One region of the Cyanobium sp. Copco_Reservoir_LC18 genome, then DNA from elsewhere that is predicted to be linked to it. Evidence: predicted binding sites of a transcription regulator. Region 1 holds the regulator's gene; the other holds the start of a gene.
The links. The regulator NtcA, encoded in region 1, controls nitrogen genes in cyanobacteria. The targets are predictions, from matches to a motif close to GTANCNNNNGNTAC.
Positions count from the first base shown of each region.

Region 2: the regulator NtcA is predicted to act here: its motif matches at 4,352-4,365, upstream of urtA (urea ABC transporter substrate-binding protein).

Region 1 is NZ_ASAC01000010.1:127,619-133,513, reverse strand. It holds gene psbH (photosystem II reaction center phosphoprotein PsbH) at 1-148, shown strand, start outside; gene L107_RS04735 (TatA/E family twin arginine-targeting protein translocase) at 168-503, shown strand; gene pth (aminoacyl-tRNA hydrolase) at 517-1,125, shown strand; gene L107_RS04725 (DUF3146 family protein) at 1,144-1,401, shown strand; gene L107_RS04720 (resolvase) at 1,379-1,819, opposite strand; gene L107_RS04715 (DUF3084 domain-containing protein) at 1,816-3,063, opposite strand; gene ntcA (global nitrogen regulator NtcA) at 3,110-3,775, opposite strand; gene rph (ribonuclease PH) at 3,918-4,670, opposite strand; gene L107_RS04700 (cob(I)yrinic acid a,c-diamide adenosyltransferase) at 4,835-5,434, shown strand; gene dcd (dCTP deaminase) at 5,439-5,895, shown strand, end outside.
Region 2 is NZ_ASAC01000004.1:209,126-215,020, forward strand. It holds gene ureE (urease accessory protein UreE) at 1-334, shown strand, start outside; gene L107_RS02260 (urease accessory protein UreF) at 331-1,014, shown strand; gene L107_RS02265 (ABC transporter substrate-binding protein) at 1,014-2,027, shown strand; gene L107_RS02270 (MlaD family protein) at 2,052-2,933, opposite strand; gene L107_RS02275 (hypothetical protein) at 2,936-3,541, opposite strand; gene ureG (urease accessory protein UreG) at 3,607-4,221, shown strand; gene urtA (urea ABC transporter substrate-binding protein) at 4,444-5,739, shown strand; gene L107_RS02290 (urea ABC transporter permease subunit UrtB) at 5,882-5,895, shown strand, end outside.

The DNA.
Region 1 (5,895 bases):
CGGAAAGGTGGTGCCCGGCTGGGGCACCACCCCCGTGATGGGCGTGTTCATGCTGCTCTTCCTGGTGTTCCTGCTGGTGATCCTGCAGCTGTACAACAAGTCCCTGCTGCTCGAGGGCATCAACGTCAACTGGAACGGCGTCGGCTGATTCCTCTCGCCCCCTGTCCATGAACATCTTCGGCATCGGTCTGCCCGAGATGGCGGTGATCGCCGCCATCGGGCTGCTGGTCTTCGGACCCAAGCGGCTGCCCGAGCTCGGCAAGACCCTGGGGCGCACCCTGCGCGGCTTCCAGTCGGCGTCGCAGGAATTCGAGAAGGAGTTCCGCACGGCGGTGGGCACTGAGCAGCCGACTGGGCAGCCGATCGACATCTCCGGCCCCCCAGCCGCGATCACGCCGGCCGCCGAAGCTCCTGCCGTCGAAACGCCTGTCGTCGCGGAGACGGCAGCGCCTGTGGCCCCGGTGGCTGAGGAGGCCGCCCCCTCCAGCGGTCCCTCCAGCTGAGGACGGCCTGCCGTTGGATCTGCAACTGCTGGTGGGCCTGGGCAATCCCGGCCCCCGCTACGCCGACACCCGCCACAACGTCGGCTTCATGGTGCTGGAGCGCCTGGCCCGAGCCGGTGGTGCCAGCTTCCGCAACCAGGGCCGCCTGCACGGTCTGCTGGCCGAGACCGGCCAGGGGGACCGGCGGCTGCGGCTGTTGATGCCCCAGACCTTCATGAACGACAGCGGCCGCTCGATCCGTGCCGCCCTCGACTGGTTCCGGCTCGAGCCCGCCCAGATGCTGGTGCTGGTGGACGACATGGACCTGCCCCTGGGGCGCCTGCGGGTGCGGGCGGCGGGCGGCGCCGGCGGCCACAACGGCCTGCGCAGCACCATCGCCCACCTGGGCAGCGAGTCCTTCGCGCGGCTGCGCATCGGCATCGGCGCGCCGGGCGAGACGCCCGAGGAGCGGCGGGCCCGCACGGTGTCCCATGTGCTGGGCAAGTTCTCCGCCGCCGACCGGCCGGTGCTGGAGACGGTGCTCCAGGAGGTGGAGGCGGGCATCGACCTGATCCGCCGGGTGGGGCTGGAGAAGGCGGCCAACCGTCTGAACAGTTTTCGTGCCGATCCGCCGCCATCCTGAGAGCATCGACAACGTCCCGTGAGCCGCCTTCCCGCCACCACCGCCCAGCTGCGGGTGCTGCGCCAGAGCTTCAGCCCCTGCCTGCTGGAGGGGGAGATCAGCGCCGGCGGCTTCCAGTGGCGCTTCCGCTGGGCCTTCGACCGGGGCGAGCTGCAGGTGGAGCCGTCCCTCGGGCGGGCCCTGATCCAGGACGCCCTGCTGCGCTTTCTGCTCAAGGCCGACTACCAGCTCGAACCGGGCGGCGACTACGTGTTCACGGTGCGGGCGTCGTTCTGATCAGCTCCCGCCCCAGCCGGCGCTCCAGCAGCAGCTGGGCCACCACGTCGTCCCAGTCGCGGGGGGGCTGGCGCAGGCCCAGGGGCAGCAGCCGCCGCCAGCCGCGGGCGGGGTACAGCTGCCAGTAACGGCGCCGGGCCGCCAGGGTGGTGCCGCGCTCATCCACCAGCTCCACCGGCAGCAGGGGCTCCAGGCGCCGCCGCCAGGGGCCGCTGCCGGTGCCGTCGCCGATCACCACGGCGGCGAGGGCCTGCCGGCGGTGCCACTGCTCCAGTCGCTCCCAGGCCACCTCCGGGGGCAGCACCAGCGCCTCGCGGATCTCGCGGCGCCCGGGATCGGTGAGCACCAGGCCGCACTTGCTGCGGCCCGGATCGAGCCCCGCCAGGGGGCCGGGGGCCGCCAGCGGTCCCGCGCTCACGGCCGCACCGGCCGGGTGGCGGCGTCCTTGCGCAGCCAGCGCAGCTCCACGCTGATCGGGTCGGGGGTGTCGGCGTTCTGGAGGGCCACCGCCTCGAGGTTGGCGGTGACGCCGGCGGGGCGCTCGCTGAGGTCCCGGGCCAGGGCATTGAAGCCGGCGGCATCGAACTGGAGCCCGTTGACCAGGGTGCCCTGGCGCTGGGCCTTGGCGAAGGCGGCGGCCAGCAGCAGGTTGAGGCGGCTGCGCACGGCGTCGATCTCGCGCACGTCGGGTTCGAGGGCGGTGCGGGAGAGCACCTCCCCCTGCTCCACCACCTGGCGGTTGGGGCGCAGGTCGGGGAAGGCCAGCACCTGGGCCTCGCCCCGCAGCACGTTGGCGGCCGAGCGGATGCTGACCACCCAGACGCCGGGGGTGGCGAGCAGGGATTCCAGCCGGACGATGTCGCTGCGGGGCACCAGCAGAATCTGGCGGTTGGGGGGCTGGCCGGGGAGCAGCAGCTGGAAGGCGGCCCGGTTGGCCTCCTGCAGCAGGGCATCGATCACCTGCCTGGCCTGGTCGGGGCGCTGCAGCTGCACCTTGGCGGTGGCCAGGGGCTGGCCACTGGCGATCACCACATCGCCGCGGCGCAGGGCGATGACGTTGGTCTCCAGGTCCTTGAGTTCCTTTTCGCCGGCGGCGATGCGACGGCGCACATTGGCCAGCTCGGCCTCGGTGCGGCGGATCTCGGCGTCGCGGCCCCGCACCTCCCGGCTGAGCCGGGCCCGCTCCGCCTCCAGCCGGGCGCGCTCGGCCTGCAGGGGCTGCAGCTCGCGCCGCAGGGTGTCGACGCGGCGCTCGGCGGCCAGCAGCTGGTCACGGGCACGGCGCTGGCTGGCCAGGGCCTGGTCGCGGCGGCGTTCGGCGGTGATCAGGTCGAGGCGGCTGCGCTCCAGTTCGCCCCGGGTGCGGGTCAGTTCCCCCTCATTGCGCTTCAGGGCGGCGCGGCTGTCCCGCAGGCGGTCCTGGATCTGGTCGAGCTCGAACAGCCCCACCCGCAGGCGCTCGCTCACCAGCAGCATCAGCCCCAGCGAGACGGCACTGATCAGGCTGCCGGTGAGCACCGTGATCACCACGGCGGTCTTGCGGGGCCGCAGGTTGAACAGGCTGAGGCGCGCCTTGCCGACGCGGCTGCCCAGTCGGTCGCCGAGGGTGGAGAGCACTCCGCCGAGCACCAGGAGCGCGAGGATCAGCAGCCAACCCGACACCTTCCGAGCCCCGGTTCCGCGATGCACCAAGTATCCCTGGCGGGCGTCAGCTGAACCGCTTGGCCAGGGCGATGGGGTCGAAGACGGTGATCTTCTTGCGGTCGATCTGGACCAGGCCGTCGTTGCGCAGGTCGCCCAGCAGGCGGGTGATGGTGACGCGGGTGGAGCCGATCGCCTCGGCGATGGCCTGGTGGGAGAGGCGCAGGTCGATGGTGATGCCCTCGGTGCCGGGGACGCCGAAGTCGCGGCAGAGGACGAGCAGGAAGCTCACCAGCCGGGAGGACATGTCCCGGTGGGTGAGGGTCTCGATCATGGTCTCGGTCTGGAGGATGCGGGAGGAGAGGCCCTGGAGCAGCAGCAGGCCGACGCTGGCGTCCTGCTCGATGGCGCGCCGCACCGAGGTGGCCGGGGCGGTGACCATCTCGACCCGGGTGAAGGCGATGGCGTGGTAGAAGCGGTCGGAGCGCTGGCCGGTGAGCAGGGACAGGACGCCGAAGAGGCTGTTCTCGCGCAGCAGGGCCACGGTGATCTCCTCGCCCGACTCGTAGACGCGCGAAAGGCGCACGGCGCCGCGCCGCAGCAGGTAGACCCGCTCGGCCGGGTCGCCGGGGAAGAAGATCGTCTTGCCGCGCTCGATGGTCTCGACGCTGCTGCCGGCCAGGCCGCGGATGACGTCCAGCAGGGTGGTGGCCGTGGCGCCGGGGGCGCCCATGGGGGTCACGGAGCCGGGGGATCCGCTGGATGGACTGCTGGGGTAGCGGCTGAAGCCACGCGTAGCGCCGACCATCAAGGCGTGGCGAATGGTGATGAACCTATGGATCGGTCTGGCCGATCCATGTAGCCAATGACACTCTTTAGCCGGTCGTGGTGCCTGGCGCCACAGCCAGGGCCCGGCGCTGGGCCTCCTGCAGGTCCCGCAGGCCCGGTTCGGCCAGATCCAGCAGGGCGTCGAGGCGGGAGCGGGGGAAGGGGGCGCCCTCGGCGGTGCCCTGGATCTCCAGCAGCCGCCCCTGCTCGTCCATCACCACGTTGAGGTCCACCTCGGCGCGGGAATCCTCGGAGTAATCGAGATCCAGCAGGGCCACACCGTCCACGAGCCCCACCGACACGGCCGACACCTGCTGGCGCAGGGGCGAGGCGGCCAGCACCCCCTGCTGCTGCAGGCGTTCCAGGGCGGCGGCCAGGGCGATCCAGGCGCCGGTGATCGAGGCGGTGCGGGTGCCGGCGTCGGCCTGGAGCACGTCGCAGTCGACCAGCAGGGTGCGCTCGCCGAGGGCCTCCAGATCGAGGGCGGCCCGCAGGCTGCGGCCGATGAGGCGCTGGATCTCCTGGGTGCGGCCGGAGAGCTTCATCAGCTCGCGGCCCTGGCGGCTTGGGGTGGAGGCCGGCAGCAGGCGGTATTCGGCGCTGAGCCAGCCGCTGCCGGAACCCCGCCGCCAGCGGGGCACCTCGGGGTCGAGGCAGACGCTGCAGAGCACCCGGGTGCGGCCGGCGGCGAACAGCACCGAGCTGAGGGCGAAGCCCATCGGATCCCAGTCGACGGCCACCGGGCGCAGGGCGTCGGCGGCGCGGCCGTCGTTGCGGGGGGCGTCGGCAGGAGTGGTCACGCGGGCCATCGGCGAAGCCGATCGAGCGTAGGCGGCGCCGGTGGTACGTCTGTTCCCAGCCACTACCGATGGTGTGCCGGGCTGTTCAGGCCCGCTACATTCGGGAGGTGAGGGGTCGGGACGCTGCGTCCGGTCGCTTGCGTCAACGCTTCTGTGGGTTGTCCATGACCGCCAGCCTCATCGACCCCGGCCACCCCCGGCGCACGGCGGCTCCGGCGCGGACCGAGCCGCTGGCCCTGGTGCCACCGCTGCGGCTGGTGAGCCAGCCCGAGGGGCTGCTGCAGATCCACACGGCGCCGTTCCGGGGCAGCTTCGCGGCGGTGTTCAGCCAGGCCCTGCGCAGTGCCGGGCTGGGCAGCCGGGTGCTGGTGAGCCAGTTCCTCAAGGGGGGCGTGGAGCAGGGGCCGGCGGGCAGCCTGCGGCTGTGCGGCCGGCTGGAGTGGCTGCGGCCGGGCACGCCCCACTGCCTCGACGGGCCGCCGGGTTCGCAGGGGCCCGAGGGGGCCACGGCCGAGGAGGCGCTGGAGGCGGTGGCCGAGGTGTGGGAGGTGAGCCGGGAGCGGCTGCTGAAGGGCGATCTGGATCTGCTGGTGCTGGATGAGCTGGGGCTGGCGATCGCCCTGGGCTACCTGGGCGCCGAGGCGGTGATCGAGGCGCTCGAGCAGCGGCCAGCCCATCTGGATGTCATCCTGACGGGCCCCTCGATGCCGGCCAGCCTGATGGCGATGGCCGATCAGGTCACCCAGTTGCGCCGCGGCGGCTGACGCCATGCTCAAGAACGACCACTGGATCAACGAACAGGCTGCGGCCGGAATGCTGGAGCCGTTCCAGCCGACGCTGGTGCGCCACCTGGATCCGGAGGGCCGAACCGGGCCGGTGCTGAGCTTTGGATGCTCGTCCTATGGGTACGACCTGCGGCTGTCGCCGAAGGAGTTCCTGATCTTCCGCCACGTGCCCGGCACGGTGATGAACCCGAAGCGGTTCAACCCGGCGAACCTGGAGCCGGCGCCGATGCACAGCGACGAGGACGGCGATTACTTCATCCTGCCGGCCCATTCCTACGGGCTGGGGGTGGCGCTGGAGAAGATGCGGGTGCCCTCGAACATCACCGTGATCTGCCTGGGCAAGAGCACCTACGCGCGGCTGGGCATCATCGTCAACACCACCCCCGCCGAAGCCGGCTGGGAGGGCCACCTGACGCTGGAATTCAGCAATTCCTCCGGCG
Region 2 (5,895 bases), on a different contig from region 1:
CGCCCTGGAGCCCGGCGACCGCCTGGCCCCCGAGGGCGGCGGCCCCCTGGTGGTGGTGGAGGCGGCCCCGGAGCCGCTGCTGGTGGCGCGGGCCTCCGATCCCCTGGCCCTGCTGCAGGCGGCCTATCACCTGGGCAACCGCCATGTGGCCCTGGAGCTGCGCCGCGACGAGCTGCGGCTGGGCATCGACAGCGTGCTCGAGGATCTGCTGCGGCATCGGGGACTGACGGTGGAGCGGATCACCGGGCCGTTTCTGCCCGAAGCCGGGGCCTACGCACCGTCCGGCCACGACCACCACCACGCCCATGACCACCATGGCCATCCCCACCCATGAGCCTCACCCGGCTGCGGCTGTTCCAGCTCGTCAGTCCCGCCCTGCCGGTGGGGGCCTTCAGCTACTCCGAGGGGCTGGAGGTGCTTGTGCAGGCCGGCGAGCTGGCCGACGCCGAGGCGGTGGCCCACTGGCTGGAGGCGGAGCTGGCCCGGGGCGCGCTGGCGATCGAGGCCGCCAGCCTGGGCCGGCTGATGCAGGCGCTCACCCGCTGGCGTGAGTCCCCGGAGGGGCCGGCCCGTGGGGAAGTGCTGGACCTGGACGGCTGGCTGCTGGCCCAGCGGGAGGCGGCCGAGGTGCGGGCCCAGCAGCGCCAGATGGGCCGCTCGCTGCTGCAGCTGCTGGCCGACCTGGACCGGCCCCTGCCCGGGGAGCGGCCCGCCCGGCTGGCCTGGCCGGCGGCCTGGGCCTGGGCCGGGGTGGCCCTGGAGATCGGGCCCGAGGAGGTGGTCGAGGCCTACCTCTACGGCTGGATCGCCACCCAGCTCAGCGCCGCCGTGCGACTCGTGCCCCTGGGACCCACCGAAGCCCAGCGGCTGCAGCTGGCCCTGGCGCCCGCCGTCGCCGCCCGGGCGGCGGAGCTGGTGGCGGCCGATCCCGAAGCCCTCTGGAACGGGGGGGTGGGGGCGGGTCTGGCCCAGCTGGGTCATGGTGAGCTGTATTCCCGTTTGTTCCGCAGCTGATGGCCACGACGGCAGGGGCCAGCCGGCGCCAGGCGCTGGGCCTGCTGGCCGGGGCCGCCGCCACCGGAACCCTCCTGGCCGCCGGCTGCCACGCCCGCCGCCGGCCGCCGGGTCCGCCACGGCTGGGCATCGTCCAGTACGTGCGGGGGGCCGGCCCCGATGCCGCCCGCCGCGGCTTCGTGCGGGGCCTGGCCGGGGGCGGCTTCCGGGCACCGGCCGGCGTGACCCTGCTGGAGCGCTTCGCCGCGGGCAGCATGGCCACCTGCCGTGCCCAGGTGGCGGAGCTGCTGGAGGCCGGGGTCGACCTGCTCGTGGCCATCGGCACCCCGCCCCTGGCGGCGATCCTGGCCATCGCCCCGGCGCGGGTGCCCGTGGTGTTCTGCTACTGCTCCAACCCCTGGGGGGCCGGGGCCGGCACCAGCTACACCCGCCACCGGCCCCATGTGGTGGGCACGGTCAGCACCAATCCCCTGGCCGAGCAGCTCGATCTCGCCCGTCGGATCACGCCCGGCCTGGCCAGTGTGGGTCTCGTCTACAACCCCTCCGAGGCCAACGCCAGCTTCGAAGCCGAGCTGCTGCGCCGGGAAGCGGCGCCGCGCTCCCTGGTGGTGATGGTCGAGCCGGTGGCCGGGCCGGCGGAGGTGACCCGGGCCGCCGACACCCTGGCCAGCCACCGGGTGGGGGCTTTGGTGCGGGTGGGCGACTACGCCACCAGCGTGGGCTTCCCGGCCCTGGCGGCGGCCGGCCTGCGCCATCGCCTGCCGGTCTATTCCGTCGACCCGTCCGACATCGCCACGCCGGGGTGCCTGGCGGTGGTGGGCTGGGATCCGGAGGCCGACGGGGCCCAGGCCGGAGCCCTGGCGGTGCAGGTGCTGCGTGGCCGATCCCCCGCCACGATGGCCTTCGAGCCGGTGACCGAGAAGCTGCTGCTGCTGAATCGCCGCACGGCCCGGGCCATCGGAGTGACGTTCCCGCCCGAGCTGCTGCGCCAGGCCGACCGGGTGGAGGGGTGACGCCGCCGGCGGCCGTCGTGGTGATCAGCGGCCCGGCTCGGTTCGGGGTTCCCCGGTCCGCTCGATCAGTTCGATCACCCAGCTCTCGTTGAGCGTCTTCACCAGGCGGTTGGTGGCGGCGGCCATGGTGGAGAGCTCGCGCAGGGTCTGGAGCAGGAGCGGCCGCGTCTGGGATTCGGTGCTCTCGAGGCGCTTGATCAGGGCCGACAGGTCGGCGGCAGTGCCATCGGCGCGCCCTTCGAGGCGCTCCGCCAGCTGCCGGGTGGCCCCCAGGGTGCGGTTGAGCTCGCTGCTGCTGCGCCGGGTGTCCGCCTCCAGGCGTGTCGCCAGGCGGCGGCTGGCGACCAGGGTGCGGTCGAGCTCATCAAGGCTGCGGGGCAGGCGGGTCTCCGCCAGCGTCAGGCCGCTGCTGACGGCCCGCTGCAGGGGGATGCGGCTGCTGGCCACCTCGGCGATCAGGTCGTCGATGTCGGGGCGGCTGGTGAACACCAGCGTCTCGCCATCACCGATCGGGGGCTGGCCGATCGCCGCCGGGTCGGGCGTGATGGCGATGTAGCTGTCGCCCAGGAGCCCCAGCTGGGCCAGTTCGGCCCGGCTGCGGCGACCCACCATGGAGCGGTAGGGGTCCCGCAGCTCCAGCTCCACCAGCACCTGGGCGTCGGGCTGCAGCACGATCCGGCGCACCTGGCCGACCGCGAATCCCGAGATGCGCACCGCCATGCCCGTCTGCAGGCCGGCGGCGTCGAGGGTGCGGAACTGCAGGCGGACGCTGGGGGCGAGCCAGTTGCCGGAGCGGGCGATCCCGAACACGAACACCCCCAGCAGGGCCACCGCGCCGGCCAGGAAGACCAGGCTCTGGGGCCCAGGGCGCCGCGGCGGGGCGGGGGCGGGAGCGGCGGTGGTCACGGTCAGGTCCCTCCCATGCGCAGGGGATCGACGACGATCGACCAGAGCACATCGAGGCAGACCATCACCCCGATGCCCAGCCGCAGCGACCGGGCCATGCCGGAGGCCATCGCCGCGGCGCCGGCGGAGCTGCGCCCGGCCTGGTGCAGGCAGATGGCGGCACAGATCCCGCCATAGGCGGCCGCCCTGGCCAGCGCGGAGGCGAAGCGGGCCGGCTCCAGCTGGCCGATCAGGAAGCCCACCTCCCCCACCCCATCCCCCTGGTTGAGCAACAGGCTGGCGGTGATGACCACCGCCGCCATGAAATAAAGCAGCAGCACGACGCTCATCAGGCCGCTGGCCAGCAGGTCGGGCCCCCAGGAGGCGGGGGGGCGACGGCGGCCCAGCAGCAGCGGGCCATCCCGCAGCAGCAGCAGCAGGCTGACCAGCAGTGGGGCCAGAAACAGCAGGGCCCGCACCGCCAGCAGTTCGATCGTCACCCTGGAGAGCTGCTGCAGGGGGCTGCGCAGCAGCTCGATGAACCCCAGGCAGACCACAACCCCCATGCCCGTGACGGAGGCGACGAGTCGGGCATCCAGGCGCTCGAAGCGACGGATCAGCGTCGGCATCGGTCCGTCCCCCACCGCAGCCCTCGGCGCTGGCGTCAGGATGGCACCGATCCTGGACCGGGGCGATGGGCAGCAAACTGAGGGTGGGCGTGGCCGGTCCGGTGGGATCGGGCAAGACGGCCCTGGTGGACGCCCTCTGCCGGAGGCTGCGGGAACGGCTGCAGCTGGCGGTGGTCACCAACGACATCTACACCCAGGAGGACGCCCAGTTCCTCACCCGCGCCGGCTCCCTGGCCCCGGAGCGTATCCGGGGCGTGGAGACCGGCGGCTGCCCCCACACCGCCATCCGGGAGGACTGCTCGATCAACCGGGCGGCTGTGCAGGAGCTGGAGGAGGCCTTCCCGGACCTCGACCTGGTGCTGGTGGAGAGCGGCGGCGACAACCTGGCGGCCAGCTTCAGCCCGGAGCTGGTGGATCTGTGCATCTACGTGATCGACGTGGCCGCCGGGGACAAGATCCCCCGCAAGGGGGGGCCCGGCATCACCCGTTCCGACCTGCTGGTGATCAACAAGATCGACCTGGCCCCCATGGTCGGGGCCAGCCTGGCCGTGATGGAGAGCGACACCGAACGCATGCGCGGCGGTCGCCCCTGGTGCTTCACGAATCTGCGCAGTGGCGAGGGACTGGACCGGGTCGAAAGCTTCCTGCTGCGGCAGCTGCCCGACCCTGCGGCGGCCTGAGCCGCCAGAGCGGACCAAAAATCCGGTATTCGTCTTTCAGGCGTTGATCACCTAAACCGTAGGTAATGCAACATATCGACAGCTTGGTGACGTGCAAATCCTCACCCCGGCAGGCCCTGGGGCTCTTTCTGTCTCATCGGATACCGGGGGTAGCCACGTCCTTCCGTACCTTTCCCTTTGCCGTCGGTTACGGCGACTACAATTCATCTTGAACAGGCATCAATGTCTCTGCATCTTTCAAGGCGACTGGCAGCTGCAATCGCCGCAACTGCCGTGAGCGTAACCCTCGTCTCCTGCGGGGGCGAGTCCGGGTCCGGCGGCAATTTTGACGGTGAAGTGAAGGTCGGCATCCTTCACTCCCTCAGCGGCACCATGGCCATCTCCGAAACGACTTTGAAAGAAGTCGAAGAGATGGCGATCAAGGAAATCAATGACGCCGGCGGCGTCAAGGTCGGCGGCAAGTCCTACAAGATCGTTGCCGTTTCCGAAGATGGCGCCTCCGACTGGCCCACCTTCGCCGAGAAGGCCCAGAAACTGATCGACTCCGACAAGGTTGCCGTCGTTTTCGGCGGCTGGACCTCCGCCAGCCGCAAGGCGATGCTGCCGGTCTTCGAGTCGAAGAACCACATCCTCTTCTACCCGATCCAGTACGAGGGTCAGGAGTGTTCGAGGAACATCTTCTACACCGGCGCTGTTCCCAACCAGCAGGCTGAGCCCGCGGTTCAGTGGCTGATGGACAAGTTCGGCGACAAACTCGGCAAGAAGGTTTACCTGGTCGGTTCCGACTACGTCTATCCGCGCACGGCCAACACCATCATCAAGGAGCAGATGAAGGCCCTTGGCGGTGAGACCGTCGGCGAGGACTACATCCCCCTCGGCAACACCGAGGTGGCTCCGATCATCGCCAAGATCAAGAAGGCCTTCCCGGATGGCGGGATCATCATCAACACCCTGAACGGTGACTCCAACGTCGCCCTCTTCAAGCAGTTCAAGGCTTCGGGCATCGATCCGGCCAAGTACCCGATCATGTCCTTCTCCATCGCCGAGGAGGAGATCCGTCAGATCGGTCCCGAGTACACCACCGGCACCTACGCCGCGTGGAACTACTTCATGAGCCTGGACACCCCGGCCTCCAAGAAGTTCACCGCCGACTTCCAGGCGATGTACGGGGCCGACCGCGTTGTGGGTGACCCGGCCGAATCCGCCTACAACATGGTGTACCTCTGGAAGAATGCCGTGGAGAAGGCGGGCACCTTCGAGGATCTCGAAGCGGTGCGCAAAAACATGATCGGGATCACCTTCGCCGCTCCCCAGGGCGAAATCAAGATGTTCCCCAACCACCACACCTCCGAGCGGGTGCTCATCGGCGAAGCGGAACCCACCGGCCAGTTCAAGATCCTCTACGACAGCGTCAAGGCCATCCCCCCGATTCCCTGGAACCAGTTCGTTCCCGAGACCAAGGGCTTCACCTGCGACTGGACCCAGGATCGGCCTGACGCCGGCAAGTTCAAGATGTGATCACGGAGCCATCCGTGAGGGAATGAAAGTCGGGTGGTTCCTGCGGGAACCGCCCCTTTCCAGTCCACCACACCACCACCACGTTCGACCCGATCCAGCGTCGCCTCAGCAGCGCTGGATCTAACGTTCAACCTTCATTCCGTTGGAACTTTTCTT